3 regions of the Pantoea sp. X-Soil-TKNS-1279 genome follow, and region 1 is predicted to be linked to each of the others. Evidence: predicted binding sites of a transcription regulator. Region 1 holds the regulator's gene; each other region holds the start of a gene.
The links. The regulator CRP, encoded in region 1, controls carbon source genes, mostly activating them, when cyclic AMP is high. The targets are predictions, from matches to a motif close to ATGTGANNNNNNTCACAT.
Positions count from the first base shown of each region.

Region 2: the regulator CRP is predicted to act here: its motif matches at 4,927-4,944, upstream of idnD (L-idonate 5-dehydrogenase).
Region 3: the regulator CRP is predicted to act here: its motif matches at 5,597-5,614, upstream of AC6I8N_RS01850 (YjcB family protein).

Region 1 covers NZ_AP035948.1:3,970,540-3,980,675, forward strand. The annotation lists gene tauA (taurine ABC transporter substrate-binding protein) at 1-472, opposite strand, end outside; gene AC6I8N_RS18635 (LysE family translocator) at 641-1,243, opposite strand; gene AC6I8N_RS18640 (hydrolase) at 1,305-2,321, shown strand; gene AC6I8N_RS18645 (YheU family protein) at 2,324-2,542, shown strand; gene AC6I8N_RS18650 (phosphoribulokinase) at 2,604-3,473, shown strand; gene AC6I8N_RS18655 (OsmC family protein) at 3,521-3,925, opposite strand; gene crp (cAMP-activated global transcriptional regulator CRP) at 4,228-4,860, shown strand; gene AC6I8N_RS18665 (YccS/YhfK family putative transporter) at 4,919-6,994, shown strand; gene argD (bifunctional acetylornithine/succinyldiaminopimelate transaminase) at 6,996-8,216, opposite strand; gene AC6I8N_RS18675 (aminodeoxychorismate synthase component II) at 8,304-8,879, opposite strand; gene AC6I8N_RS18680 (putative adenosine monophosphate-protein transferase Fic) at 8,921-9,514, opposite strand; gene AC6I8N_RS18685 (YhfG family protein) at 9,504-9,674, opposite strand; gene ppiA (peptidylprolyl isomerase A) at 9,774-10,136, opposite strand, start outside.
Region 2 covers NZ_AP035948.1:3,787,974-3,798,109, reverse strand. The annotation lists gene AC6I8N_RS17670 (LysR family transcriptional regulator) at 5-928, opposite strand; gene AC6I8N_RS17665 (M48 family metallopeptidase) at 1,001-1,501, opposite strand; gene rlmG (23S rRNA (guanine(1835)-N(2))-methyltransferase RlmG) at 1,583-2,701, shown strand; gene AC6I8N_RS17655 (NADPH-dependent 2,4-dienoyl-CoA reductase) at 2,702-4,705, opposite strand; gene idnD (L-idonate 5-dehydrogenase) at 5,005-6,036, shown strand; gene idnO (gluconate 5-dehydrogenase) at 6,046-6,810, shown strand; gene AC6I8N_RS17640 (gluconate:H+ symporter) at 6,881-8,200, shown strand; gene idnR (DNA-binding transcriptional regulator IdnR) at 8,229-9,248, shown strand; gene AC6I8N_RS17630 (purine nucleoside phosphorylase YfiH/LACC1 family protein) at 9,212-9,931, opposite strand; gene AC6I8N_RS17625 (5'-nucleotidase, lipoprotein e(P4) family) at 10,041-10,136, shown strand, end outside.
Region 3 covers NZ_AP035948.1:405,649-415,784, forward strand. The annotation lists gene AC6I8N_RS01825 (AraC family ligand binding domain-containing protein) at 1-61, shown strand, start outside; gene AC6I8N_RS01830 (DMT family transporter) at 135-1,094, shown strand; gene AC6I8N_RS01835 (transposase) at 2,013-2,408, opposite strand; gene AC6I8N_RS01840 (MATE family efflux transporter) at 2,935-4,191, shown strand; gene AC6I8N_RS01845 (ATP-grasp fold amidoligase family protein) at 4,200-5,150, shown strand; gene AC6I8N_RS01850 (YjcB family protein) at 5,205-5,486, opposite strand; gene soxS (superoxide response transcriptional regulator SoxS) at 5,824-6,252, opposite strand; gene soxR (redox-sensitive transcriptional activator SoxR) at 6,336-6,812, shown strand; gene AC6I8N_RS01865 (glutathione S-transferase family protein) at 6,862-7,527, shown strand; gene AC6I8N_RS01870 (NCS2 family permease) at 7,881-9,230, shown strand; gene AC6I8N_RS01875 (Na+/H+ antiporter) at 9,371-10,136, shown strand, end outside.

The sequences.
Region 1 (10,136 bases):
GGTTCACCAGTTGGACGTCCGTGGGTTTGATACCCCAATGTTTCAGCGCCGCCAGCAGGCTGTAATGGGTGGTGGAGATAAAGGGGACGGCAATCCGTTTGCCGATGAGATCTTTGGGATTATTGATGGATTTCTTCACCACCAACGCTTCGGAATTTCCGAGCTGCGAAGCCAACAGGAAGGCCTCGATCGGCAGTTGCTGCGTGGCCGCTACCGCCAGCGGGCTGGAGCCGATGTTGCCAATCTGGACATCGCCGGACGCCAGCGCACGCAACACGCTGGCTCCGCTATCAAACTTACGCCAGTCAACAGTCGCGCCACTCTGTTTGGCGAAGGTGTTGTCGGCCTGCGCCACTTTGGCCGGTTCCGCCGATGTCTGGTACGCCACCGTGACGTTAACCGCCTCGGCCTGGAAGGTCAGCAACGCCAGCGCTGCTGCCAATGTGGTTATGGTTTTCTTCACTGCCATCATCGTACACCCCAATATTTTTATGTTGGGTGCAGTGTCGCCAGCAGTAATGGTTTCATAAAGGAATTAAAAATTATCCCTAATGAAAATCGGTTCTTAGGCAATCATCGGGCAAGACTATGCAGAATACGCAAATACAAAAAAGGCGCGTCAGACGCGCCTCGGATTGACTCAGTGCCAAATCAACAGCACACAGGCGGCGGTCAGGATTCCCATCGCCAGGTTAAAGATTTTCCACGCACGCGGGCTTCGCAGCAAACGACCAATCAGTGAGCCGAAGCCCATCCAGATCACCCCGGAAACCACATTCACCAACGCCATACCGACGCTAATTGCTACCACCGAGTGCAGGTAAGCGGCCCCCGCCAGGCTAAAGCTGGCTACGGCCCCCAACGCCATCAGCCACGCCTTTGGATTAATCAGTTGCAGTAACCCGCCCTGCCAGAACGGCGTTGGCACCGGCGGGGCCGAATCCGTATCCAGTTGCTCATACTCCGCCGTGGCGATTTTCCATGCCAGCCACAGCAGATAAAGGCTACCGGCGATTTTCAGAACCAGATGTAAGGCAGGATAGAGTAGGATAAGGCCACCCACGCCAAAGGCCACCATCAGCAGCATCGCCTGCATACCGATCATGATGCCGATTAACAACGGGAAAGAACGCAGAAAGCCAAAGTTGGCAGCGGAGGCGGTAAGTAACATATTATTAGGCCCTGGCGTGATCGCAGCGACCCAGAGAAAGCCCAGCATTGACAAAAACAGACTCAGTTCCATGTTGATTCGGGTGCTCCTCACCCAGGAAAGCCAAAAAACCCATCGAAACTATCAGCGAGATATGCATCAGACAAGCGTTTACCACAGTAATTTTGACTCCCCGCCCGAAGAGGACTTCATTCCTCTCAGCGGTTTTCGCAATCCGCATCTGCAAACTCTGCTGCCGCGTCTGCTCAGGCGGCGCGTGACTCTGCGCCCACACTGGCAACGCCTCGATTTACCGGACGGCGATTTTGTCGATCTTGCGTGGAGTGAAGACCCTATTCAGGCCGCGCACAAACCACGCATGGTGCTGTTTCATGGTTTAGAGGGCAGCTTTCACAGCCCCTATGCGCATGGGTTGATGCAGGCATGTCAGGCACGCGGTTGGCTGGCAGTGGTGATGCATTTTCGCGGCTGTAGCGGTGAACCGAACCGCCTGCACCGGATTTACCATTCCGGCGAAACCGAAGATGCCAGCTACTTTCTCCGCTGGTTAAAGCGGGAATGGGGCGATGTCCCCACCACCGCCGTCGGCGTGTCGCTGGGCGGAAATATGCTGGCATGTCTGACCGGGTTGGAGGGACATGATGCGCCGCTGGATGCCGCAGTCGCCATCTCTGCGCCCCTGCTGCTGGAACCCTGTAGCCAGAAGCTGGAGAACGGTTTCTCACGTTTTTATCAGCACTACCTGCTGACGCAGCTGAAAAAGAACGCTAAACGTAAGTTGAAAGCCTGGCCGGGCACCCTGCCGGTCGATTTACGCGAACTGCGCGCCCTGCGCCGCCTGCGCGACTTTGACGATGCCGTCACTTCCAGAGCGCACGGTTTTGTCGACGCAGGCGATTATTATCATCGTGCCAGCGCGATGCCGCTGCTGACCGGGGTACGCAAACCGCTGCTGATCATCCATGCTAAGGACGATCCCTTTATGACCGACGCAGTAATACCGAAGCCGGAGCAACTGTCGTCCTCGATTCAATATCAGCTGACGCAGCAAGGCGGCCATGTCGGCTTTGTTGGCGGTACGCTGCTACGACCGCAAATGTGGCTGGAACAACGCGTGCCGCAGTGGTTATCAACTTACCTGGATGTATGATCGTGATTATTCCGTGGCAACAACTTGAAGCTGAAACGCTGGAAAACCTGATCGAAGCCTTTGTATTACGCGAAGGCACCGACTACGGTGAACAGGAGCGCAGTCTGGCGCAAAAAGTCGCTGATGTGCGTCGCCAGCTGGAACGCGGTGACGCAGTGCTGGTGTGGTCAGAACTGCACGAAACCGTCAATATCATGGCTCGCGGTGAATTTCGCGGCTAATGCACATCCCGGCTTTTCGTGCTAACAATGCTCATCGCCGGACTTCACAGGGAGCTTTGTTATGTCAGCCAGGCATCCGATCATTGCCGTTACCGGTTCCAGCGGCGCCGGAACCACCACCACCAGCCTTGCCTTCCGCAAAATATTCCAGCAGTTGAACCTGCATGCGGCGGAGGTCGAAGGTGACAGTTTTCATCGCTACACGCGCCCTGAGATGGACATGGCGATCCGCAAAGCGCGCGACCTTGGCCGTCATATCAGCTATTTCGGCCCGGAGGCCAACGATTTTGGCCTGCTGGAGCAAACCTTTAAGCAATACGGTAAAACCGGTCTTGGTCAGTCGCGCAAATATCTGCATACCTATGACGAGGCCGTGCCGTGGAATCAGGTGCCGGGTACTTTCACCCCGTGGCAGCCGCTGCCGGAAAACACCGATGTGTTGTTTTATGAAGGCTTGCACGGCGGGGTGGTGACGCAGCAGCACAACGTGGCTGAACACGTCGACTTATTGGTAGGTGTGGTACCGATCGTCAACCTTGAGTGGATTCAAAAGCTGATTCGCGACACCAGCGAACGCGGCCATTCACGCGAAGCGGTGATGGATTCGGTGGTGCGTTCGATGGAGGATTACATCAACTTCATCACCCCGCAGTTCTCACGCACCCATATCAACTTCCAGCGCGTACCCACCGTCGATACGTCTAACCCGTTTGCTGCGCGTGAAATTCCATCGCTGGATGAAAGCTTTGTGGTGATCCATTTCCGTGGTCTGGAAGGTATTGCCTTCCCCTATCTGCTGGCGATGATTCAGGATTCCTTTATCTCGCATATGAACACCCTGGTAGTGCCCGGCGGCAAAATGGGTCTGGCGATGGAGCTGATTATGACGCCGCTGGTGCAGCGACTGATTGAAGGCAAACGCATCGAATAATCAAACATAACCGTAACGGCGCGATTAATCGCGCCGTTACGACCGAGCTAGAGCTCGATAACCTCATAGCTGTGGGTGATTTCTACCCCTTTGCCCAGCATAATCGCCACCGAGCAATATTTCTCAGCCGACAGATCAACCGCTCGCGCCACCGCTTTATCGCCCAGCGCTTTGCCGGTAACAATAAAATGCAGGTTGATATGTGTGAAAATGCGTGGCGCTTCTTCACGACGTTCCGAGGTCAGTTTGACCTCACAATCCTTCACATCATTACGCCCTTTTTGCAGGATCGACACGACGTCAATCGCGCTGCAACCGCCTGCCGCCATCAGCACCATCTCCATCGGGCTCGGTGCTTTGTCGCCCGAATTGCCATCCATTAATATCTGGTGACCTGATGAGGATTCTCCGAGAAAGGTAAGCCCTTCCACCCATTTAACCCGTGCCTGCATTATTCTTTCTCCTGAATAGGCTGATTTGCCGCCAGAGTACGCTTTCACCTGAGAAACAGCAATCCAGACTAATCGCCCTTTTGCTGAAGCGAGACAACAGAAGACAGCTAGCAAAAGCTGTGCTACAAACAGAGCTGAAAATATTTTCGTCGCAATAGACGAAGGCGGGAAGAATCAGAAGCCTGGCTTAAGAGTCCACCCGAATAATTTTCCTTAACAGGAAGCGCTCTACGATTTCACCGCCTGACAGGGAAAACTGCCCCCTGTGTTTTGGGCACGATTACAACAGAGGATAATAGCGAATGGTTCTCGGCAAACCGCAAACAGACCCTACACTCGAATGGTTCCTGTCCCATTGCCATATTCACAAATATCCATCCAAAAGCACCCTGATTCATCAGGGTGAGAAAGCGGAAACGCTCTACTACATCGTGAAAGGTGCCGTTGCGGTGCTGATCAAGGATGAAGAAGGCAAAGAGATGATTCTCTCCTACCTCAATCAGGGGGATTTCATCGGCGAGCTTGGCCTGTTTGAAGAAGGTCAGGAACGTAGTGCCTGGGTACGAGCCAAAACTGCCTGCGAAGTGGCTGAAATTTCCTACAAAAAATTCCGTCAGCTGATTCAGGTAAACCCGGATATTTTAATGCGTCTTTCGGCGCAGATGGCGCGTCGCCTACAGGTGACATCAGAAAAAGTGGGCAACCTTGCCTTCCTTGATGTGACCGGTCGCATTGCGCAGACGCTGCTCAATCTGGCCAAACAGCCCGATGCCATGACCCACCCGGACGGGATGCAGATCAAAATCACCCGTCAGGAAATTGGTCAGATCGTCGGATGCTCACGCGAGACAGTTGGCCGTATTCTGAAAATGCTGGAAGATCAAAACCTGATCTCCGCACATGGTAAAACCATCGTCGTTTACGGCACCCGCTAATTTCTTCTCACCCACGGCGTGATGGCAGCATCACGCCGTTTTTGTCTGCGATGAGCTGATGTGGCGTCGAATCATCTATCATCCCGAAGTGAACTATGCCCTGCGGCAAACGCTGGTGCTGTGCCTGCCCGTGGCCCTCGGCTGGCTGTTTGGCGACCTGCAAAAAGGTTTGCTGTTCTCCTTAGTGCCCGCCTGTTGCAACATCGCCGGTCTTGATACGCCGCATAAACGCTTTTTTAAACGCCTGATTATTGGCGGTTCCCTGTTTGCGACCGGCAGCTTTCTGATCCAGTGGCTGACGGATTATCACGTCCCCCTGCCGCTGATTCTGCTGGTGCTGCCGTTATTAGTAGGCGTGACGGGTGAAATCAGCCCGTTGCATGGCCGCTTGTTGCCTGCCACGCTGATTGCCTCCATCTTTACCCTGAGCCTGGTGGGACGTATGCCGATCTGGGTGCCTCCGCTGCTCTATATCGGCGGGACCTTGTGGTATGGGTTGTTCAACTGGTTCTGGTTTTGGCTGTGGAAAGAGCAGCCGATGCGCGAGTCGCTGAGCCTGCTGTACCGTGAGCTGGCGGATTATTGCGATGCCAAATATACCCTGTTGACGCAGCTGACCGACCCGGAGAAAGCGCTGCCGCCGTTGCTGGCACGCCAGCAAAAAGCGGTAGATCTGATCACCACCTGCTACCAGCAAATGCATATGCTGTCTGCCAGCCGCGATAACAGCCATAAACGCCTGACGCGTGCCTTTCAGGTGGCGCTCGATTTGCAGGAACATATCTCCGTCAGCCTGCATCAGCCGGAAGAAGTGCAAAAGTTGGTGGAGCAGAGCCATGCTGAAGCGGTGATTCGCTGGAATGCCAAGACCATCTCCGCCCGTCTGCGCTTGCTGGCCGATGCTATTTTGTATCATCAGCTGCCGGAACGGTTTCAAATGGATAAGCAGCTGGGTGCGCTGGAAAAAATTGCCCGCCAGCACCCGGACAATCCGGTGGGGAATTTCTGCCTGTATCACTTCAGCCGCATTGCGCGCGTGCTTCGCACCCAGAAACCGCTGTATACCCGTGATCTGATGGCCGACCGCCAACGGCGTCTGCCGTTTTTTCCGGCGCTGCGCAGCTATCTGTCGCTGAAATCCCCCGCCTTACGCACCGCTGCACGTTTTGCCGTGATGCTGATGTTTGGTAGCGCGCTGGCGCTGTTCTTCAACATCCCCAAACCTTACTGGATTCTGATGACCACCATGTTCGTCAGCCAGAATGGCTACAGCGCCACGCGGGTAAGAATTCAGCACCGAGCGCTCGGCACCTTTGCCGGGCTGTTGATTGCTGCCGCCTCGTTACGCTTTGACGTACCGGAATCCATCACTCTGCTGTTTATGCTGGCGATCACCCTCGCCAGCTATCTGGTGACACGTAAATATTACGGCTGGTCAATGATTGGCTTTACGGTGACGGCGGTGTATTCGCTCCAGTTGCTGTCGCTGAATGGCGCGCAGTTCCTGCTGCCACGCATGATGGATACGCTAATGGGATGTCTGATTGCCTTTGGCGGCATGATTTGGCTATGGCCGCAGTGGCAGAGCGGCTTACTGCGTAAGAATGCGCACGATGCGCTGGAAGCCGACCAGGAAGCGATGCAATTATTGCTCGGACCGGAGCAGTCACCGGAGAAACTGGCGTATCAGCGCATCAAGGTCAACCAGGCGCATAACGCCATGTTTAACTCGCTGAATCAGGCGATGACCGAGCCGGGCTTCAATTCGCAGTACCTGAAAGATATGCGGCTCTGGGTGACGCACAGTCAGTTTATTGTCGAACACATCAACGCCATGACTATCCTGGCTCGCGAACATACCATGCTGACGCCTAAGTTGGCGGAAAGGTATCTGCAATCCTGTGAGATCGCGCTGCAACGCTGTCAGCAGCGGCTGGAGCATGATGGCCCCGGTAACGACAGCAATATTCTGGAAGCACCGGAAAACATCAATGAGGGGGCGATAACGATTGTCGAACAGCATGTGAAGCGCATTCTGCAACACCTGAACGTGATGCACACCATCTCTTCTCTGGCCTGGAGCCAGCGACCACATCATGGCCGCTGGCTGACCGGACTACGGGTGAAAAACTGAGTTACGCCGCCAGCACCTTCTCGATAGCCACTGCGAACCGCGCCATACCCTCTTCGATATCGGTCGGTTCAATCACCAGTGACGGTACAAAACGGATCACATCATTGCCAGCAGTCAGGATCATCAGACCTTCGGCGGCAGCGGCATGCAGAATGTCACGCGCCTTGCTGGCATGCTGCGGCTTCAATGCCGCACCGATCAACAGACCTTTGCCACGAATATCCGTGAACAGGTCAAATTTGCTATCCAACGCTTTCAAGGCTTCCACAAACTGCTGACGGCGTGATTCAACACCGTCCAGCACGTCAGGGGTGTTGATGATGTCGAGCGCCGTTTCGGCAATCGCACAAGCCAGCGGGTTGCCGCCGTAAGTGGTGCCATGCACGCCGGGTGCCATCACCGAGGCGATTTCATTGGTGGTCAGCATCGCGCTTACCGGGAAGCCGCCGCCCAGCGCTTTCGCGGTGGTGATGATATCCGGGGTGATGCCGTAGTGTTCGTAAGCGAACAGCTTGCCGCTACGGCCCATGCCGCTCTGCACTTCGTCCAACACCAGCAGCGCGTTGTGCTCATCACACAAGGCACGCAGGCCCTGCATAAACTCAGGAGTGGCAGGCATCACACCGCCTTCGCCCTGAATCGGTTCGACCACGATGGCGCAGGTGTGATCGTCGATCACCGCTTTTACCGCCGCCAGATCGTTGAAGGGAACATGCACGATATCAGCCGGTTTCGGGCCAAAGCCGTCGGAGTATTTCGGCTGACCACCCACGGATACGGTAAACAGCGTGCGCCCGTGGAAAGCGTTATGGAAGGCGATGATTTTGCTTTTGAACGGACTGTGTTTTTTGCAGGCGTAGTAGCGCGCCAGCTTAAACGCGGCTTCGTTAGCTTCGGCACCGGAGTTACCAAAGAACACGCGATCAGCAAAGGTCGCGGCAATCAGTTTGCTCGCCAGACGCAACGCCGGTTCATTGGTGAACACGTTGCTGGTGTGCCACAGGGTTTCCCCCTGGGTTTTCAGTGTCTCCACCAGCGCCGGATGGCAGTGGCCCAGCGCAGTCACCGCGATGCCGCCAGAGAAATCGATATATTCTTTGCCCTGTTGATCCCAGACTCGGCTGCCCTTGCCTTTTACCGGCACAAACTGCGCTGGTGCATAAACAGGCAAAATAACGTTATCGAACGTTTCCCGGGTTACCGCTAGCTTTTCTGCTGCCATTGCCTACCTCATCGGATTATTTGTTGAGCTGACGTGAAATTATAATCACAAAATATGCATAAAAAATCACACAAAGGCAAACACAACTTAAGTCTTCAGGAAATTCGCCAGAAGCTGATGGCCCTGCTCGCTGAGGATGCTTTCCGGGTGAAATTGCACCCCCTCGAGTGGCAGCGTTTTATGACGGAATCCCATGATCTCATCCGGTTCACCATCACGCAGGCTCCAGGCGGTAATTTCGAACTCTTCAGGGAGGGTCGCGCGCGCCACAATCAGCGAATGGTAACGGGTGACGTTGAGCGGATTATTTAACCCACGAAAAACACCGCTGTCGTTATGGCGAATCGCCGACGTTTTGCCGTGCATCACCTGACGCGCGCGTACCACCTGCGCGCCATACGCCTGGGCAATGGCCTGATGGCCGAGGCATACGCCAAGGATCGGTAAGCGGCCAGCAAAACGGCGGATCGCCGCCAGCGAGATGCCGGACTGATCCGGAGTGCAGGGGCCAGGCGAAATCACCAGATGAGTGAGCGGTAGCGCCTCCATTTCGTCGAGGGTGATGGCATCGTTGCGCACCACCCTGACGTCAGCACCCAATTGGCAAAAGTATTGGTAGAGATTCCAGGTGAAGGAGTCGTAATTATCGATTAACAGCAGCATAGCGCCCTCAGGCAGGTCAAACCGCCGCTATTCTACGCATTTTAGCGGGCGGGGCTTACCACTTTTGCAAACTGCGCACTGAGCAGAGTTAAATCGCCACCTACCGCCTCGCGAATCGCCGCACGCCAGCTATCACGGTCCAGTTTATCCCACGTCAGCAGATAGCCTGCGTGCAACGCCAGTTGCTCGAAGAAGATGCGTTGTGCGCGGCCATTCCCGGCCCGGAACGGATGCAGCACATAAATCTCGCAGTAGTAATGTGCCAGACGCCTGACAAATTCATCCTGCGCCAGATGGCTCAACCCGTCTTCATCCGCCAGCGCACTCATCAGGTTGTTACCCTCTTTCTCGATGTAGGCGCAGTGACAATATGGCGTCTCGTCGCTCCAGATATCTACCGTGCGCAGCTCACCGGCCCAACTGTAGAGATCCTGAAACAGGGTGCGATGAATATGACACAGCCATGGCATCCCTCTGCGCTGCGGCCCCAACTCCAGGGTGGCAAGCCGTGCCGCGCTGAACGCCAACTCGGCTTTACGCAATTGGGCGCTGTCGTGAATATCCAGGCGATTCTTCAGCACGCTGTCGTTATGCCACAGATAGGGATCGCGTACCGCCAGTGAGTTATCCGCCATATTGCCTCCTTAACGAGGTCAGCCGTTCGTCGGCCTGTTCAAGCGTAATGGCCGGTTCGCTCAGCATATAGCCCGCCAGACGGCAGCTGGCCTGATAGCTGGCAGCACGGCGCTGTTGCCACAGCGTGGCTTTCTGTTTGTCGGTCAGTTTGCTGGTCATAGAGCCTCCGGCAAGCAATTTGCCCTAAGTATAAGCAGCAAATATTCGCTTTGCCGGAGAGCGGCAGGAGGCGCCATCGCAAAATGGCGCGCAAAAAAATCAGGGCAGAACTTTGGCGGAGAGGATAACGATCGGTTTTGACGGCACATTCTGGTACGGACCCACATCTTTGGTCGGCACCTGAGAAATCTTATCGGCTACGTCCATTCCTTTCACAACTTTACCAAATACCGCATAGCCAAAATCACGCTGGCCGTGATCAAGGAAGGCGTTGTCGGTAACGTTAATAAAGAACTGGCTGGTTGCGCTGTCTTTCTCCGCAGTACGCGCCATCGCGATGGTGCCGCGCAGGTTACGCAGGCCGTTATCTGCCTCGTTTTTGATTGGCGCGTTGGTTTGCTTCTGCTGCATATCCGTGGTGAAACCGCCACCCTGCACCATGAAGCCAGGGATCACGCGATG
Region 2 (10,136 bases), 180 kb from region 1:
TCCATCAGCATTCGATATGGCTGTACGCCATCTGTACCTCCTGCAAATAACGTCGCATCAGCTGCATCATTTCGCGGGTGGCGGATGAGATCGCGGTATCGGCGCGGTGGATAAAGGCAAACACCTCAAAAGCCGGAGGCTCGATCGGCACCCACTTGAGTTTGTCGCTATAACCCAGGTGGTGGAGGATCGGACGCGTAGCGATAAGATCTCCCAATCCCCGCGCCGCCAGTTCCAGCGCGGTGGCCTGGTGCTCCACTTCAATAATCGGCTCCAGCCGCGCGCCAATCTCCTGCGCCCGTTGGTTGAGCAGACGGCGAATCGGATCGCTGTTATGCCAGGTGGCTTCGCTGAGGATCAGCGGGGCGTTGAGCAGCGCCAGCATATCCTTACTGCCTTCCAGCCGCGCGTCGCTGGCTGAGATATAGCCAATCTGCGTGGACCACACCGGTTCACTGATCACCAGGTTTTTGTTGTTCACCGGCAGCATCACCAGACCTGCTTCAATTTCGCCATCAATTACCGAGCGCGCGACCTCCGAGGAGTTGGTTCCGACCAGTCGCATCCGCACCCCCGGATAGCGCGCGCGGAACTCACAAATCAGATCGGCCAGAAAATATTGGTAAGCGGAACTGAAGGTGCCAAACGAGGCGAGACCATCCTTGAGCTGGCGCACCGACTGCACCGCTTCGTAGCCACGTTGTGCCGCCTGGGTGGTGGCGCGGGCATGGGGTTCGAGACGTAGTCCGGCTTCGGTCAGGATCAGGCGACGGTTGGTGCGAATAAACAGATGGGTGCCCATCTCGCTTTCCAGTCGCAGAATCTGGTCGGACAACGACGGCTGCGAGATATGTAACGCCTCAGCCGCTTTCGAGATGGTGCCAAAATCGATAGCGGCAAGAAAATAGTTCAGCTGCTGAAGTGTCATTGCGCCAACCCATTAAGTGAGGGAAATCAGACGCCTCTGAGCATATGCGCTACCACAAGAAAAGCAAACCGGTCAGGCGGCGTTGCCGCGTAGCGCCTGGTCGGTCATCCACAGCCGCGCATCGAACTCCAGTTGATGGTAATCCGGCTCCATATGACAGCAGAGTTGATAGAAGGCTTTGTTGTGATCTTTCTCTTTCAGGTGCGCCAGTTCATGCACCACGATCATGCGCAGGAAGGGTTCCGGTGCGAGGCGGAAAAAGGTGGAGATGCGGATTTCCGCTTTGGCTTTCAGGTTGCCGCCCTGCACGCGGGAAATGGCGGTATGCAGGCCAAGGGCGTGCTTCATCACCTTGATTTTATTATCCCAGATAACTTTGCTCACCGGCGGCGCGCTACGCATATAACGGCTTTTCAGGCTTTGCGTGTAGTCGTACAGCGCTTTGTCGCTCACCACATCGTGGGTATCCGGGTAGCGCTGCTGGAGAAAAGCCCCCAGACGTTGGTGGTCAATCAGCGTCTGGACCTGGGTGAGGATATGTTCAGGGTAGCCCTGGAGGTAGATTAATGACATTGGGATTCCCGGCGAAAGACAGTATACTGCGCCCCCTTTTTAGGGCGAAAATCGCGCAAAGTGTACCACGCCGGAGATTCCATGAGCCAACTTGAACTGACTGAACGCACCCTGACGTTGCACCGCTTTCCACCGATGCGTGAAGAAAGCCCGTTGCAGGCGTGGGATGCGGCAGATGAATATCTGTTGCAGCAGGCGCTGCCGGATGGTCCGGTGCTGGTGTTTAACGACAGCTTTGGCGCGCTGACCTGCGGATTAAATCCGCGCCAGGTCTGGCACGTCAGTGATTCCTGGCTCAGTCAGCAGGCGGCACGCCAGAATCTGCATCTTAACCAGCAGGATGAAGATCAGGTGACGTTCCTCGACAGCCTGGCGGCGTTACCGTCGGCCCCGGCGGCGGTATTGATCAAAATCCCTAAGACGCTGGCGCTGCTGGAACATCAGCTGCGTGCGTTGCGCGATGTGGTCACCCCGGACACCCTGATTCTGGCGGCGGCAAAAGCCAAAGATATCCATAGCTCCACACTGCAACTGTTTGAACGTATTCTCGGCGAGAGCAAAACCTCGCTGGCGTGGAAAAAAGCGCGTCTGATTTACAGCCATTACACCGCGCCCAAGCTGCCTGACCTGGCGCAAACCACTGTCTGGCCGCTTGACGGCACCGATTATCAGATCCACAACCATGCCAACGTGTTCTCCCGCAGTTCGCTGGATATTGGCGCGCGCTTTTTTATGCAACATCTGCCGCATGATATCGAAGGGGAGATTGTCGATCTTGGCTGTGGCAATGGGGTGATTGGCCTGATGGCGCTGGAGCAGAATCCCCAGGCGGAGGTGTTGTTCTTTGACGAATCCTACATGGCGGTGGCATCCAGTCGTCTGAATGTTGAAGTGAACCGACCACAGGATGTGGATCGCAGCCAGTTCCGCGTCAATAACGCGTTGAGCGGCTTCCCGTCCGATCGTCTGCACGCGGTGCTCTGCAACCCGCCGTTCCATCAGCAGCATGCGGTGACTGACCACCTGGCGTGGCAGATGCTGCGTGATGCCAAACGATGTCTGCAATATGGCGGCGAGTTGCGCATCGTTGGCAACCGCCACCTCGATTATCACCACAAAATGAAGAAGCTGTTTGGCAACTGCACGCTGGTGGCGTCGAATGCCAAGTTTGTGGTGCTGCGTTCGGTCAAACTGCGTTAATCACAGGCTGAGCGCCAGCTCGGTGGCTTGTGCGATGGCGCGGCGGGCATCCAGCTCCTGCGCCACATCGGCCCCGCCAATCAGCCTGACCTTTTTGCCGCGCGCAGTGAGTTGATCTGCCAGCACCCGCAGCGGTTCCTGACCGGCACAAATCACCACGTTATCCACCGCCAGCACCTGGGTTTGGTCCTGATGACGCAGGTGCAGACCCTGGTCGTCAATCTTCAGATACTCCACATCGCCCCACATGGTGACGCCGTGGGCCTGCAAACTGGCGCGGTGAATCCAGCCGGTGGTGCGCGCCAGCCCGGCACCCGGTTTGCCAGATTTACGTTGCAGCAACCAGATCTGCCGATCAGCGGGCAGCGGCTGGGGGGGAATCAATCCGCCACGAGCCGCCAGTGCGCGGTCAACGCCCCAGCTTTGGTAGAAATCTTCGTGATGACCTGCCTGGTGCAGCAGATATTCTGCGGTATCAAAACCGATGCCTCCCGCGCCAATAATGGCCACCCGCTTGCCGACCGGTTTTTTATCCCGCAATACGTCGAGATAGCTGAGTACGCACGGATGATCGATGCCGGGCAACGTTAGTTGGCGCGGCGCAATGCCGGTGGCGACGATCACTTCATCGGCGTCCTCCAGTTGGTCGGCGCTGACGCGGCACTGGGTATGAATCTCCACGCCAGCGGCCTGGAGTTGGTGGCGGAAATAACGCAGCGTTTCGCTGAACTCCTCTTTGCCGGGGATCTGACGGGCGATATTAAACTGCCCGCCAATCTGTGCCTCGGCTTCGTATAGCGTCACCTGATGCCCGCGCTGTGCCGCCTGCAAGGCAAATGCCATACCCGCCGGTCCTGCGCCCACCACCGCCAGCCGTTTGGGTTGAGTGGCAGCGGTCACCGGCATCAGCGTTTCATGACAGGCGCGGGGATTGACCAGACAGGAGGTCACTTTGCCGACAAAAATCTGGTCGAGGCAGGCCTGATTACAGGCGATACAGGTATTGATCGCTGCGTCATCACCTGCCTGGGCTTTGCTGACAAAGGCGGCATCGGCGAGAAACGGGCGCGCCATCGACACCATATCCGCAATGCCGTCACGTAACAGCTCGGCAGCCACCGCCGGATGGTTGATGCGGTTGGTGGCAATCACCGGCACGGAAACGCGCTCGCGCAGGTGTTTGGTCACCCAGGCAAAACCGGCGCGTGGCACGCAGGTGGCGATGGTTGGAATACGCGCCTCGTGCCAACCGATGCCGCTGTTAAACAACGTGACGCCGCACTGCTCCAGTTTTTCCGCCAGATCCAGCGTTTCATGCAGCGTGCTGCCGTTGTGCACCAGATCCAGCATTGAGATGCGAAAGATAATAATGAAATCGTTACCGACCGCCTCGCGTACTGCACGCGTCACCGCCAGCGCGAAACGTTGACGGCGTGACACATCGCCACCCCAGTCGTCGTCCCGCTGGTTGGTGTGCGCTACCAGAAACTGGTTTATCAGATAACCCTCTGAACCCATGATTTCGACGCCATCGTAACCGGCCTGCTGAGCGAGGCGGGCGCATTGGGCGAAGTCGGCGATGGTTTGCCGAATATCAGCGTCGCTCAATGCCTGGGGCATAAACGGATTGATCGGTGCTTGCAACGGTGAGGGGGCGACCAGATTGCGCTGATAACTGTAGCGTCCGGCGTGCAGGATTTGCAGGGCGATTTTGCCACCCCCGGCATGTACCGCATCGGTGATGGTGCGATGCCAGCCGCACTGACTTTCCTGATTAAGAACGGCCCCACCCTGGGCGACCACTCCTTGCGGATTGGGCGCGATACCGCCGGTAACAATCAATGCCACCCCTTCACGCGCGCGTTCTGCATAGAAGGCAGCGAGCCGGGATGCACCATCGGCATGTTCTTCCAGGCCGGTGTGCATGGAACCCATCAGAAAGCGGTTTTTGAGTTGGGTAAAGCCTAAATCCAGCGGAACAAACAACTCAGGATGCGGAGTCATAATCACTCATAAATTAAGTGGTCGGATGAGTTAACTTTAGCGTCAATTAATTGGGAAGGAAGTGCAATGCATCCAGCTTGTGAGAAGTGTCAAAAAAGCGCGATAAATCGCGCCGCTACACCAGGGGGCCACGCGCAATTTATTGCGCGATCTTGCCTCCGACGCTGAATCAGCTTGCCCGTATCACGTTATGCGTAACAGCTTTTCCGTAACATGGTTTTGAGTGATCTTCATCACAGTTTTAACCCCTGTAACCCGGTTTTATGACCCCCATTGCAACACCACTGAATGGGGAAGTTATGAAAATCGAAACGCAATCCTGCGTGATCACCGGAAAACAACAAGTCAGCGTGGCGCAGCAGCAGGTGGAGTGGAACGGCAAAGGCACGCTGGTACGCATTACGCGCGGCGGTATTTGCGGCTCCGACCTGCATTATTATCAGGAAGGTAAAGTCGGTAGCTATGAAGTCAAGATGCCGATGATCCTCGGCCATGAAGTGATTGGTTTTGTGGTGGAAAGTGATGATCCACGCCTGAAGCCGGAACAAAAAGTGGCGGTTAACCCGTCCAAACCTTGCGGTGAATGCAAATATTGCCGCCGTGAGCAGGAAAACCAGTGCGTTTCGATGCGCTTCTTCGGCAGCGCCATGTATGTGCCGCATGTCGATGGCGGGTTTACCCAGTACAAAGTGGTGGACAGCGCGCAGTGCATCCCTTTCCCACAGGACGCAGACGAAAGCGTGATGGTGTTTGCCGAGCCGCTGGCGGTGTGCATCCATGCCACCCACCAGGCAGGCGATCTTACCGGTAAGCATGTGTTTATCTCCGGCGTTGGCCCGATTGGCTGCCTGATCGCCGCATCGGCCAAAGCGCGTGGTGCGGCATCGATTGTCTGTAGCGACATCAGCGAACGTTCACTGGCGATGGCCCAGCAAATGGGGGCCACTGACGTGATTCATGCCGCCAACGGTGACTTCACCCCTTACCTGGCAGACAAAGGCTACTTTGACGTGTCTTTCGAAGCCTCTGGTCACCCTTCTTCGTTGCAACGCTGCCTCGACGTGACCTGCGCCAAAGGTACTCTCGTGCAGGTGGGTATGGGCGGAGCAATTCCCTCGTTCCCGATTATGCAATTGATTGCTAAAGAGATTAACCTGGTCGGTTCCTTCCGCTTTACCCATGAATTCAATACCGCTGTCGAGTGGCTGGCACAGGGCGTGGTCAAGCCGCTGCCGTTGTTCAGCGGAGCATATGGCTGGCAGGACATTGATGCGGCGTTGCAGTTTGCGGGCGACAAAACCCAGGCGGCAAAAGTCCAGTTAACATTTTAAGGAGATACGATGAGTCAGCTATTTTCCCTCGAAGGTAAACGCGTACTGATCACCGGTTCGGCGCGCGGAATTGGTTTCCTGCTGGCACGCGGTCTGGCGGAAGCGGGTGCAGAAGTGATCGTCAACGCCACCACCCCAGCCGGGGCCGAGCAGGCGGCAGCGAAACTGCGTGACCTTGGCTTGCGTGCTCAGTCGAAAGCCTTTGATGTTACACAATCGGCGCAGGTGCAGCAGGCGGTAGACGAGATTGAAGCCGAGTGGGGCGCCATTGATGTGCTGGTGAACAACGCGGGTATTCAGCGTCGCCGTCCGTTCCTCGAATTCCCTGAGCAGGACTGGAATGACGTGATTGCCGTGAACCAGACCGCGGTATTCCTGGTGTCACAAACGGTGGCGAAGAAGATGGTGGGACGTCAGCAAGGCAAAATCATCAATATCGGTTCGATGCAGAGCGAATTGGGCCGCGACACCATTACGCCGTATGCCGCTTCCAAGGGGGCCGTCACCATGCTGACACGCGGTATGTGCGTTGAGCTGGCGCGTCACAATATCCAGGTCAACGCCATTGCACCGGGCTACTTTGTTACCGAGATGACCCAGGCACTGGCTGACGATCCGGCTTTCACCGGTTGGCTCACCAAACGTACCCCAGCGGCGCGTTGGGGCAAACCTGAGGAGTTGATTGGTGCAGCGGTGTTCCTCTCCTCAAAAGCCTCCGATTTCGTCAATGGTCACTTGCTATTCGTCGATGGCGGTATGCGCGTGGCGGTGTGATGTGACTGGCGCATTCACCAGGGTGCGCCTAAACCTTAATCACCTCTTGTTTCTCTATGGATAATAAAAAATGCCAATAACCATAATCGTTCTGGGCGTGGTTCTCCTGCTGGTTTTAATGATTGTTTTCAAGGTCAACGGCTTTATCGCTCTGGTGTTTGTCTCCGCTGTGGTGGGGATTGCCGAAGGGATGACGCCGCTGAATGTCATGGCGTCGATCCAGAAAGGTATCGGCTCAACGCTGGGCGGGCTGGCGATGATCCTCGGCTTCGGTGCCATGCTTGGGCGGCTGGTGTCGGACACCGGGGCCGCGCAACGGGTCGCGACCACGTTGATTGCCGCCTTCGGGAAGGAGCGACTGCAATGGGCGCTGGTGGTCACCGGGCTGATTGTTGGTCTGGCGATGTTCTATGAAGTGGGCTTTGTGCTGCTGCTGCCGCTGGTGTTCACCATCGTTGCCGCTGCCGGGTTGCCGTTGTTGTATGTCGGTGTGCCGATGGTGGCTGCGCTGTCCGTTACGCACTGCTTCCTGCCGCCGCATCCTGGTCCAACGGCCATCGCCACTATTTTCGGCGCGAACCTCGGCACCACGCTGTTGTACGGCATGATCATCACCATCCCGACGGTCATTGTCGCCGGTCCAATCTTCTCGAAGTTCCTCAAAAGCTTTGAAAAGTCACCGCCGGAAGGGCTGTATAACCCGAAAATCTTCACGGAAGAGGAGATGCCGGGCTTCGGAATCAGTATCTTCGCCGCCGTGATCCCGGTGGTGCTGATGGCGGTCGCTGCGGTGTTTGAATTAACCACGCCGAAAGAGAATCCGCTGCGTCAGTTCTTTGAATTTATCGGCAACCCGGCAGTGGCGCTGTTTATCGCCGTGGTCATTGCAGTCTTCACCCTTGGCCTGCGCAATGGGCGCAAGATGGAGCAGGTGATGGATATGTGTGGCGAGTCGATCGCTGCCATCGCCATGATCATCTTTATCATTGCCGGTGGCGGTGCCTTCAAGCAGGTGCTGGTGGATAGCGGCGTGGGTAACTACATCGCCGATATGATGAAAGGCTCCTCGCTGTCTCCGCTGCTGATGTGCTGGACGGTGGCCGCGATGCTGCGTGTCGCGCTCGGTTCTGCCACGGTTGCGGCGATTACCACCGCGGGTATCGTGACGCCAATCATTGCGGCGACTCATGCCGATCCGGCGTTGATGGTGCTGGCGGTCGGATCCGGTAGCGTGATCGCCTCGCACGTTAACGATCCGGGCTTCTGGCTGTTCAAAGGGTATTTCAACCTCAGCGTGGTTGAGACGTTGAAAACCTGGACGGTGATGGAAACGCTGATCTCGATCCTGGGTCTGGCGGGCGTGTTAATCCTTAACGCGTTGATCCACTAAATAATATGGCTGCACAGGGAGGTGAGCTATGACAACAACGTTGCAGGATATTGCCGAGCGGGTGGGCGTTACCCGGATGACCGTCAGCCGTTATCTGCGCACACCGGATAAGGTCGCAGCACAAACCGGCGAGCGTATCGCACGCGCAATGGCTGAGCTTAATTACGATCCCCAACGCCCGGTAGCGATGCCGGGTCATGCACCGGGACGTACCTTGGGGGTGTTGATCCCATCGTTTAAAAATCAGATCTTTGCCGATCTGCTGAGTGGCATCGAACAGGCCACTCGCTCCAGTCACTGTCAAACGCTGATCGCCAACTACAACTATGATCCCCGTAGCGAGGAGGAGCAGGTACGTACCCTGCTTTCCTGGAATATTGACGGCATTATCCTGAGCGATAAGCACCATACGCACCGTACCGTGAAATATCTGCGTGCGGCTAACATCCCGATTGTTGAGGTGATGGATACCCAGGGGCCGTGTCTGGATATGCAGGTGGGTTACAACAACTTCGATGCGGGCTACGACATGACGCGCACGTTGCTTGAACAGGGGCGGCGCTGCATTGTCTATCTCGGCTCGCTGGACGATCGGCGTGATGAGTGTCGGTTTCAGGGCTTTCGTAAAGCCATGCAGGAGCAGAAGTTACGGGCGGCACGTATCAACCCTCGCGCCATGTCATCCCAGCGTCTGGGAGCCACCATGCTGGAACAGGCACTGCGGCTGCACCCTGAACTGGATGCGATTTTCTGCACCAATGACGATTTGTCCCTCGGCGCTTTGTCGTGGTGCCAGCGTCAGGGGATTGCGGTGCCGGATAAGATCGCCATCAGTGGTTTTCACGGCCTGGAGAGCAGCCGTGAAATGTATCCCAGCCTCGCCAGCGTGGTCACGCCACGCTATGAGATTGGCTACCAGGCGGCAGAGCTGCTGCTGAAGAAGATCGCCGATCCGGCGTTCACGGTGGACAGCGTTGATCTTAACTACCAGATTTTTATCGGTGAAACCCTTCAGTCACGGCAGCGGATCCACGAAAAACGTGACTGATAACCACTGGCGAAATGGGTGTTGTAGCGGTAGCTGGACCCGCTCTCGGCCATACAATAGGTACACATCTCCACCACCTCAATCTGCGCAGCCGGGATACCGCGTTGTTGCAGTAAGCCCCGCGCCAGATGCGGCAAGTCAAACCAGATCCCGTGCTGTTGTGGTTGTGCCTGGGGACGGATAGCACGCAGATTTTTCGGTTGGGTTTCGGACCAGCTCAGGGAGGGCAAACCCGGTTGTTCCTGCATTTCATCCACTAAATTTCTACCCAGTTCGTAGCAGCACGGCCCAATCGCCGGGCCGATGGCGACATGCAGCGTGTTCGTTTGCGCGCCCAACGTGAGTAGACGATCGATGGTGCTGTTCAACACGCCGGACAGCGTGCCTTTCAGGCCAGCATGCACCGCCGCCACCTGGCGACTATGGGTATCGGCAAACAGCACCGGCAAACAATCGGCGGTGTACACCGCCACCGGTCGCGATCCCTCGCCAATCACCGCGTCAGATTCGCAGCTTTTGGGCGGCAGGTTATCGGTCGCCATCACCACGGTCGCGCTATGGCGCTGGTGTCCGTAGGCCGCGTCGTCAGGAGCTGCAACGCCCGCAGGCTGAAAGGCGTACTCCAGCCAGCTCAGCGCATCCAGCAAGGATGAACGTGGAACCTGGAGTGGGTGATAAGCCATAAGTATCTCCTTTATCTTGCCGATCGCTTTGTACTGCCAACCGCGTTGGTTAACTGCTACATTTTTAACGCTTTACCTAAACTGACCGCAATCGCTTAAGGATGAAATGATGAAAAAAACCACCTGGCTGGCCGCCTCCGGCCTGATGGCATTGGTGCTGACAGGCTGCGCGCAGCCAAACAAACAGCAGGCACAGATGCAGCTT
Region 3 (10,136 bases), 750 kb from region 1:
TGCGCATCGCTATGGCATCACCCCTGGCCGTTATCAAAAACAGGTCTGGCCCGCACGCTAACCGCAATCTGCTACAAGCTTTTGCTGCTGCGTTCCGCCACACTGCGCCGGAATATCTTAATCAGGAAAAGATTATGTTGGCTGGAGTTCTGTTTGCGCTGGCGGCGGGATTGATGTGGGGGCTGATCTTTGTCGGGCCGCTGCTGGTGCCGGATTATCCAGGCACGTTGCAATCCGCCGGGCGCTATGTCGCTTTTGGTTTGATCGCCTTGCCGCTTGCCTGGCTGGATCGTCGTCGCTTGCGTCAACTGGCGCGCCAGGATTGGATTGAGGCGTTAAAGCTGTCGCTGGTGGGCAATCTGATGTATTACGCCTTTCTCGCCACCGCCATTCAGCGTACCGGCGCACCGGTAGCAACCATGATTATTGGCACCTTACCGGTGGTGATGTCGGTCACGGCTAACCTGTGTTACGGGCATCTGGAAGGGCGATTGCCCTGGCGACGGTTAATGCCTGCCTTGCTGATCATTGCCCTGGGATTGGTATGCGTCAATGCAGCGGAGTTGCAGGCACAGGGAGCAACGCTGGACTGGCCGCGCTATCTCTCCGGCCTGTTGTTGGCGGTGATGGCGGTGGGCTGTTGGACCTGGTACCCGCTACGTAATGCGCGTTGGCTGCGTAACCATCCGCAGCATAAACCCGGCAGTTGGGCGACTGCGCAAGGCCTGGTGACGTTACCCCTGGCAGTGGTGTTTTATCTGCTGGTGTGCGGACAGATCCACTGGCAACAACCTGATTTCGCGTTACCTTTTGGCCCGCAGCCCGAGGTTTTCCTGCTGCTGATGCTGGCGATAGGGTTGCTGTGCTCATGGCTCGGAACGCTGTGCTGGAATGCGGCCAGCCAGCGCCTGCCCACGGTCATTATGGGGCCGTTAATTGTGTTCGAAACCCTGTCTGGCTTGTTTTGGACTTTCCTGTGGCGACAAAGCTGGCCGCCGTTGCTGACCGCCATCGGTATCTGCTGTTTGATTATTGGCGTCATCTCGGCAATGCGTATCAAGCCGCAACCGGTGGTAACTTCACTGGAAATTTAAGCGTAAAACGATGCCAGCCACGGGTGCTGGCATCCTGATTTGCCCCTGATTTTAAGATTATGACCAGCCAGAAATCCTGCCACTTTTGCCTTATCTGTTCTTAAGTCATACCGCGTTATAACCATTTCCTGGGCCACCAGGCAGGTTTTTAGCGCGAAACGTCATATCTGACGCCAGGCTGGCAGGGACGAGTGGATAAAATTCTCCCTGTTCTGGGGGGAAGACGCGGTGATTCACGGGCAAAATGGGCCGTTTTGGCGGCTGAATGGTCGCTAAACAGGCATTAAACAACCGGGCCAGGTCTCTTTTTATTGCGCTCTGGCACTGAAAACCCCCTGCCGGAACCATCATTTCCTCAAGGTGTTGCTGTCTGGTTGAGACTCTTCCGCCATGCATGTGACCGAGATTGGTTAAGTGCGGCGATGAATAGTGACGTGATATTAACTCATCCGGTATGGCTAATTGCGTTATTGTTTAGCGATGATAACGTTTCTCTTCAGGCTGATTCCTGGCGTGAATACGCCATCGGCACATGGAACTGCGGATAATATGATCACCCCCAGATAACGATAGATCCACTTAAAAGAAGAGTGGGTGTGAGAGGGATTCTGGTCTGTTGTTCATCAATGCTAAACAAAAATACCTGTTTCTGGCGCAGAGTATTAATGTTGATAAAGTAATAATGAAAGCCCCAATCTCACCTGAATGAGATTGGGAGGGACGTAAATAGCTTGAAACGCGAGACTTTTGCTGATGTGAATCAATTTTACCGCAAAAAAAGAAGTAATTTCGTGATGTTATTCATCAGGAAATAATGGTGCGAATTGTTATGTCACGAACGCCGAATTAAATGATCTTCATCTCTTCTGGTAAGAACAAATCTCAGCATTAAGTCAAATAACAACGGCCTTAATGTTGTTAGCGATTTTCTGTACCTGACGGGTAGTGGTAAACGCTGCGGCTAATATCCAGCAAGCGGCAACTGCGACGTGTGCCTATGTCGAAGGTGGTTTGCAGAAAGTTAACAGCCTGGCGTTTTTCATTGGTGGTGAAGAAATTTTTCAGCACGCTTTGCAGCATCTCCTTATCAGAGCTGAGTGTCTGCAACTCGCGGGTGAGTGTTTGAAGTTTGTCTTCTAACTCTTTGATTTTTCTTCCCTCCTCAGAAGAGAGTCCAGAGAATTTTTTCTTCCAGCTATAGAAAGTGGCTTCGGAAATGCCAAGCTCCTCACAAATCTCCCTGACTTTCACTCCTGTTTCAGAAGCTTTAATGGCATTTGTGATTTGCTCTTCGCTATATCGTGACTTTCTCATAAATGCTATTACCTTTCTTATCAATTAGTGGATGAGAATTACTGTATTAATATCTGGTACTGCAAAAACACTATTAATGCAGTATTAAAGTGCGCGATTAGAATTGCGAGGGTTAAATTAAGATATTTAGAATAAATATCATCATGGGATAAGTCTTATTTTATTCTGATTGCCATTGAACGCCTTCCTGGTGTTGGGTTTTTGATATAGATTCATTTCATCCCAAATGCGGAAAAATTATACATTCATCGGAAAAACGGCATAACCTGCTTGCAAAAACGCCAGGATATGCCAGTAGCTTTTTGGTCAATATTTTGACTGAAATCGGTTACATCCACAGGGTTTCGCGCCGGATTTAATCAGAATTATCCTGAATTCATTGTCTGAATCCTGACGCGAGTCCTCTTTTTCGGACCAGCATGGTTTGAAGATATTAATTTAAGTCAGGCCCAATTAGCGCTTGTTTAATTCTTTCAAGGACGTTGTACCGAAAGTAGTTGCAGTAAGTAATACTAAGGACGAGTTGATGAAATTAAGCGTAATGTCAAATGCCGCCTGGATGATGTCTGAGAAGATCGTCTCGGTTTTCGGCGTCATATTTGTGACTTCCTATGTGGCAAAATCCTTCGGCCCGACGGTGTTCGGCCAAATGGCGTTTTCCACCTCACTGTTTTCTATGGTGCAGACCGTAGCGATGTTTGGCACCGAAACGATACTGTTCAAAACCATCAGCAAAAGTGAGCCAAAAGGTGTGCGCCTGATGAACGTGGCACGCACGTTGCGATTTGCGCTCCTGGTATTGACCTCGGTACCGGTGTTGATTTGGGTCTGGTACAACATGCAGGAAAACTTTCTTGCGTTTGCGCTGGCTTCGTTCATCGCTTCGGTATTCGTTACCCAGGACACGTTCAGTGTGTATAACAACGCGCGTCTGGCTTCACGGCTCAATACCATTGCCAACTCAATCGGTCTGCTGCTGGGTTTTTCACTCAGTTTCGCCATTGCCTGGTTCCGGCTCAACCCCATCTGGCTGACCTTATCGATTGTGGTGGTGACGTTGGTTCCCTACGCCATCAAACGCTACAACTTCTACCGTGAAAACCAGGAGCAGGCACCTGCACGCAGCAAACGCGGCGCTTATCTGCGTTATCTGCTGTATGCCGGTTTGCCGTTGGCGATCTCCAGCATTTTTATTTCGGTACAGGTGAAAACTGCGCAGATGTTTCTGGTGGGTATTGCCTCGGCGCGTGAGCTTGGCTTGTTCGCCGCCGCCAACACCATATCGGCCTCATGGACCTTCATTCCATTGGCCATTATCACCTCCAGCTTTTCAGAGATTTTCAGGGAGCGCGGCAGCGTTGCTATCAAGCTGACGGCGCGCCTGAACGGTTATGTTTTGGGTGTTTCATTGCTCTTGTTACTTGTCATCGCCTTATACGGCGAAAAAATCATCATTGCTTTGTATGGTCACGAATACACGCAGTCAGGAAGTCTGATTACCGTGTTGTCGATAGCGTCCAGCTTCTCCGCAATGGGAACCGTGGCGTACCGCTACATGGTCAAGGAAGGAGGGTTTAACTATCTGCTCAGAAAAATTATCTGCTTGATGGCGATCAGCCTGCCGCTCTCGTGGTGGCTTATTCAGGGCTACGGCATCATGGGGGCCGCCTGGAGCGTCTTCATTACTGAACTTCTGTCCCTTACGGTGATGAATTACTTCTTCAGAAATGGCGCCATTTTTAAGATTCAAGTTTCCTCGCTCAACTACAAAACCTACAAATGAGGTTAGATATGCTCAAGTTGAAAGATGAACTCAGACGAAGTGTGCGGTATTTCATCAAAAAAATGCCCTGGGCTTACCAGGACCGTCTGTACTACTTCCGTAGGTTTCGTCGGTTACCTAATTTGCGTCAGCCCAAGGTGTTTAATGAGAAGGTGCTGTATCGCAAGTTTGTCTATGGCGATTACCAGAACTATGGTCGCCTGTCGGATAAATACTCGGTGCGTGATTACGTTGCTGAGAAGGTGGGCAGCGAATATCTGATCCCGCTGGTGTATGAAACCAGCGATCCTCATTCACTGCATACCCTGTCGAGCTGGAAAAATACGGTCATCAAACCGAACCACGGTTCGAATATGGTCGAAATCCTGTTGGAAGAGCCAGATGCGCTGAAGAAACAGCAGATCATCAGTAAATGTCAAACCTGGTTGAAAAAAGACTATGCGGATGAAGCGCGCGAGATCCACTACCGCTATATCAAACCGCGCATTCTGGTAGAAAAATACATTGGTGATGGGAAAAACGCGCCCATTGATTACAAGTTCCATATGTTTAATAAACGCGACGGCAACTTTGAATATGTGCTTCAGGTGATTTACAACCGATGTAGACCGTTGTTATCCATGAACTTTTACGTTAACAATTTAGACGAGGCGTATCACAAGATTCGTGATACCGGCCTGGATATCTCGCCGCAAATGGCCGCGTTACAGCACGCGTTAGTCTTGAGCAAGAAGCTGGCAAGTGATTTCGATTATGTGCGCGTTGACTGGTATATCCACGAGCAGCAGGTTTTCTTTGGTGAGCTGACCTTTACGCCTGGCGCGGGGATGGTCACCGGGCTGGATCGTGGACTTAATCAGATGATGGGTGATATGTGGATTCAGGACCGTCTTGGTGCACAGACACCCGACGGAACGGTGGAGGATGTCAACATCCCGGCCGTATTGAAGAAAATTTGAAATCACACAGCAAAATAAAAAACCCCGCAACGCGGGGTTTTTTATGGGTAGCGATTAAGGCATTGGCCAGTCAGCAGGCGTCTGGCTCATCACCTCAACAAAGGCATTTTTGGAGATTTCCATAAAGTTATGCAGATTCTCCATACTGAGGGTGATCCCCATCAGGCCAGTGACAAACCAGCAGGACATACCCAGGCCGATTCCGCCGCACATCAGCGCCATCACATGGTGGCTGTTCTGACGAAAACGAATTTTCAGGGTGCTGGCGAAAAACATCATTACTGCGCTCAGCAATTCCCAGCGCATAACGATAAGACTGGTGGTTAAAGTAGCCATCTGCAACGAACCTCTATGAATCAGTAACATCCCTGACATTCATCGGACATCACTGGCGGCAGAGAAGGAAGGTCAGGGAGGCCCTTCAGGCCGTCGAACTACGCATTAAACTGTGACTTGGGTCACATTATATCATCCGATTTGAAAGTTTGAACAAAATTTATACCTGGTATGGTAGAAAAAAATTTATCGATGCAGGTAGAGGATTCGCGCGATAAATCGCGCCGCAACGGCAGTATGCGGAAATTTATGGCGTTACCACGGATTTGTAGCGGCGCGATTTATCGCGCACGTATATACAGGGCAGGGAGCGCCCGCGCGGGGCGCGCAGGCAAGGTTAGCGAACCGGGCAGCACTCGCCGGTAGTACGCTGGGTAAAGCTGGCCATATTCTCGTTGCAATCAAAGCTCACCAGACGTGGGCGCTGAATCATCGCCTGGCGACGCATGGTATGGCGATACGCGGTGGGCGTTTGCGAGAACTGACGGCGAAACACGCGGGAAAAGGTTTGCTGTGAGTCGTAGCCGTACTGCATAGCGATATCAAATACCGGACGTTGTGTCTGACGCAGAGCCTCAGCGGCCAACGTTAAGCGGCGTTCGCGGATATAACCGCCCAGCGTTTGTTTCGTCACGGTACGGAACATACGTTGCAGGTGCCATTTGGAATAACCTGATTTCGCCGCTACTTCATCAATCGACAGGGTTTTATCCAGATTCTGATCGATCCAGTGAGTCAGTGAATGAATGATTTCCTCTTGCATCATAACCACATCCTTCTGAGTAGAGATTCGAAGTTTCAATGGGGAGCGAGTATAATTCCTCAAGTTAACTTGAGGTAAAGAGCGAAATGAAAAAAGAACGCAACTACCCGAAACCGGTGCTGACGCCGGGTGAAGTGGCGAAGCGCAGCGGTGTGGCGGTGTCGGCTTTGCACTTTTACGAAACCAAAGGATTGATCTCCAGTACGCGTAACAACGGCAACCAACGGCGTTACAGCCGTGATGTGCTACGCCGCGTGGCGATCATTAAAATTGCGCAGCGCATCGGTATTCCCCTCGCCACGGTCAGCGACAGTCTGATGCATGTGCCGGCTAACAAGCGCATGTCGACCCAGGAATGGGATGCGCTGACGCAGCACTGGCGTGAGGAACTGGATAAACGCATTGAAACCCTGACGCGGCTGCGTAACGATCTTGATGGCTGTATCGGCTGTGGTTGCCTGTCAATGCGTGACTGTCCATTGCGTAACCCTGGCGACCGTTTGGGCGAGCAAGGTTCGGGGGCGGTTTTGCTCGATCCGCAACAGGACGAGCAGAAACGCTGAGGCGACATCATCTATACTTGCTGGTCCAACCATTGGTCAGGAAGCCATGATGATCACCGTTCACCATCTTGAAAATTCTCGTTCACATCGGGTGCTGTGGCTGCTGGAAGAGCTGTCAGTGCCTTATCAGATCAAACGTTACCAACGTGAAGGCACCCTGCTGGCGCCCGAGTCGTTGAAGAAAGTCCATCCGTTGGGGAAATCTCCGGTGATCACCGATGGCAATCGCGTGATCGCGGAATCCGGCGCAATCCTGGAGTATCTGGCTGACAAATATGACGCCGAATATCGATTAAAGCTGTCCGATGAAGATGCGCAAATTGCGGCGCGTTACTGGCTGCATTACGCCGAGGGGTCGTTGATGCCCCTGCTGGTGATGAAACTGGTGTTCGGGCAGTTGGGTAAAAAACCGGTGCCCTGGCTGTTGCGCCCGGCCGGTAAGGCTCTGAGCGCCGGGATTCAGAAAGCCTGGCTGAACAAGCAGTTGAGATTACATGGGGATGTGATTGAACAGCACCTGAGTCAGCACCCTTACTTCGCCGGTAATCGTTTTAGCATCGCCGATATTCAGATGAGTTTTCCGCTGCTGGCGATGCGTGCGCGTACCGGCCTGCGTGATATGCCTGCCAGTCAGCACTGGCTGGAAGGGCTGGAACAACGCGCCGCCTGGCAGCGGGCGATTGAGCAGGGTGGCCCGATCAATTTCAGCCAATAATCATGTTGCGCAACCCGGCTATCATTTGGTTGCGCAACAAAAATGCGCATAAAAATTCCTATAATTTCCAGTCTGTTCCACTGAAACTCGCGCACGCCGGGGCAGCGGAACTACGTTGCATTTCTGTTATGCAATGAGGATTATCCTGTATCGATGCAGATTAGCAGTTGAAAATCTCAGGCCAATCACCGGATAATCGTTTGCCTTTTTTCTGAGTTCCCCCTTTTACGACCAGAAATACGCGACTACGTAAACGTTTGCGTTGTTTCTCCGTTGGAGAAACGTGCACCAGGATGGCAGGCAAACGTCAGTCGTGCGGCCACTCACAACAGCAAAAATTCAGAGGATTAATTATGTCTGGCGAATCTCGCCCGGTCAGTGGAAAACTGGACGGCTGGTTCAATATTTCAGCACGCGGCAGTAGCGTGCGTCAGGAAGTGCTGGCGGGCTTAACCACCTTCCTGGCGATGGTCTACTCCGTCATCGTGGTGCCGGGTATGCTCGGCAAAGCGGGCTTCTCACCGACCGCGGTATTCGTCGCTACCTGCCTGGTGGCGAGTTTCGGTTCGATCATCATGGGGTTGTGGGCCAACCTGCCGATGGCGATTGGCTGCGCTATCTCGCTGACGGCGTTTACCGCCTTTAGCCTGGTGCTAGGTCAGCACATCAGCGTGCCGGTGGCGCTTGGTGCGGTGTTCCTGATGGGGCTGCTGTTCACCCTGATTTCGGTGACCGGCATCCGCGCATGGATTCTGCGCAACCTGCCAATGGGCGTAGCGCATGGTACCGGCATCGGTATTGGCCTGTTTCTGTTGCTGATCGCGGCTGACAGCGTTGGCCTGGTGGTGAAAAACCCGGCGGCGGGTTTGCCGGTTGAACTGGGCCACTTCGCCTCCTTCCCGGTGATTATGGCGCTGGTGGGTCTGGCGGCGATCTTCGGGCTGGAGAAGCGCCGTGTCCCTGGCGGCATTTTGCTGACCATTGTGGCGATCTCGATTGTCGGACTGATTTTTGATCCGGCAGTGAAATATCAGGGGCTGTTTGCCATGCCGAGCCTGAAAGATGCCAGCGGTCAGTCGCTGGTGTTCAGCCTCGATATCATGGGCGCGCTCAAACCCGCGGTGCTGCCGACGGTGCTGGCGCTGGTGATGACGGCGGTGTTTGATGCTACCGGCACCATCCGGGCGGTGGCCGGCCAGGCTAATCTGCTGGATAAAGACGGCCAGATCATCAATGGTGGCCGCGCCCTGACCACCGATTCTGTCAGCAGCCTGTTTGCCGGTCTGGTGGGCGCTTCCCCGGCGGCGGTCTATATCGAATCGGCGGCCGGTACGGCGGCGGGCGGTAAAACCGGTCTGACGGCGGTGGTAGTGGGTCTGTTGTTCATGGTGATTCTGTTTATGTCGCCGCTGGCGTATCTGGTGCCGGCATATGCTACTGCTCCGGCGCTGATGTATGTCGGTCTGCTGATGCTCAGCAACGTGGCGAAAATCGATTTCAATGATTTCGTTGATGCCATGTCCGGCCTGCTGACGGCGGTGTTTATCGTGCTGACCTGCAACATCGTCACCGGCATTATGCTTGGCTTTGCGGCGTTGGTGATTGGTCGCCTGTTTGCCGGTGAGTGGCGCAAGCTGAATATCGGTACGGTGGTGATTGCTGTGGCGTTGGTGGCTTTCTACGCCGGTGGCTGGGCCATCTGACCTGAAATTTTCCTGAAATCCGAATTATTCGCTTTCCTTGTACTGCCGCACGTCGGGTTTTCCCGTCGTGCGGCGTTTTGTTTTACACTTTCCTGCGCAACAAACATCGCTTTAACGAAAATGATTCGCCTAAGGAAAGCATGGAAATCTTCTTTACTATTCTCATCATGACACTGGTTGTGTCGCTCTCTGGTGTTGCGGCACGTATCTTGCCGTTTCAAATCCCGCTGCCGCTGGTGCAGATCGCGGCCGGTGCAATGCTCGCCTGGCCGACCTTTGGTCTGCATGTCGATTTTGATCCCGAACTGTTTCTGGTGCTGTTTATTCCGCCCTTGCTGTTCGCCGACGGCTGGAAAACACCGATTAACGAATTTCTGCATCACGGTCGTGAGATCATCGGACTGGCGCTGGTGCTGGTGCTGATCACCGTGGTGGGTATCGGCTATCTGATTTACTGGCTGGTGCCGGGTATCCCGCTGATTCCGGCCTTTGCGCTGGCGGCGGTACTGTCACCGACCGATGCGGTGGCGCTCTCCGGTATCGTTGGAGAAGGGCGCATCCCGAAAAAAATCATGTCGATTGTGCAGGGCGAAGCCCTGATGAACGATGCATCCGGCCTGGTGTCTCTCAAGTTTGCTGTCGCCGTGGCGATGGGCACTATGGTCTTCACCTGGGGCGGTGCCAGCGTCGAGTTCCTCAAAGTGGCGGTTGGCGGCCTGGTGGCCGGGGTCGCGGTTTGCTGGCTGTATGGCCGCTCGCTGCGTCTGCTGAGTCGCTGGAGCGGTGACGATCCGGCAACGCAGACGGTGTTATTGCTGCTGCTGCCGTTTGCCTCCTATCTGATTGCGGAACACCTTGGTGTCTCCGGTATCCTCGCGGCAGTGGCGGCCGGTATGACCATCACCC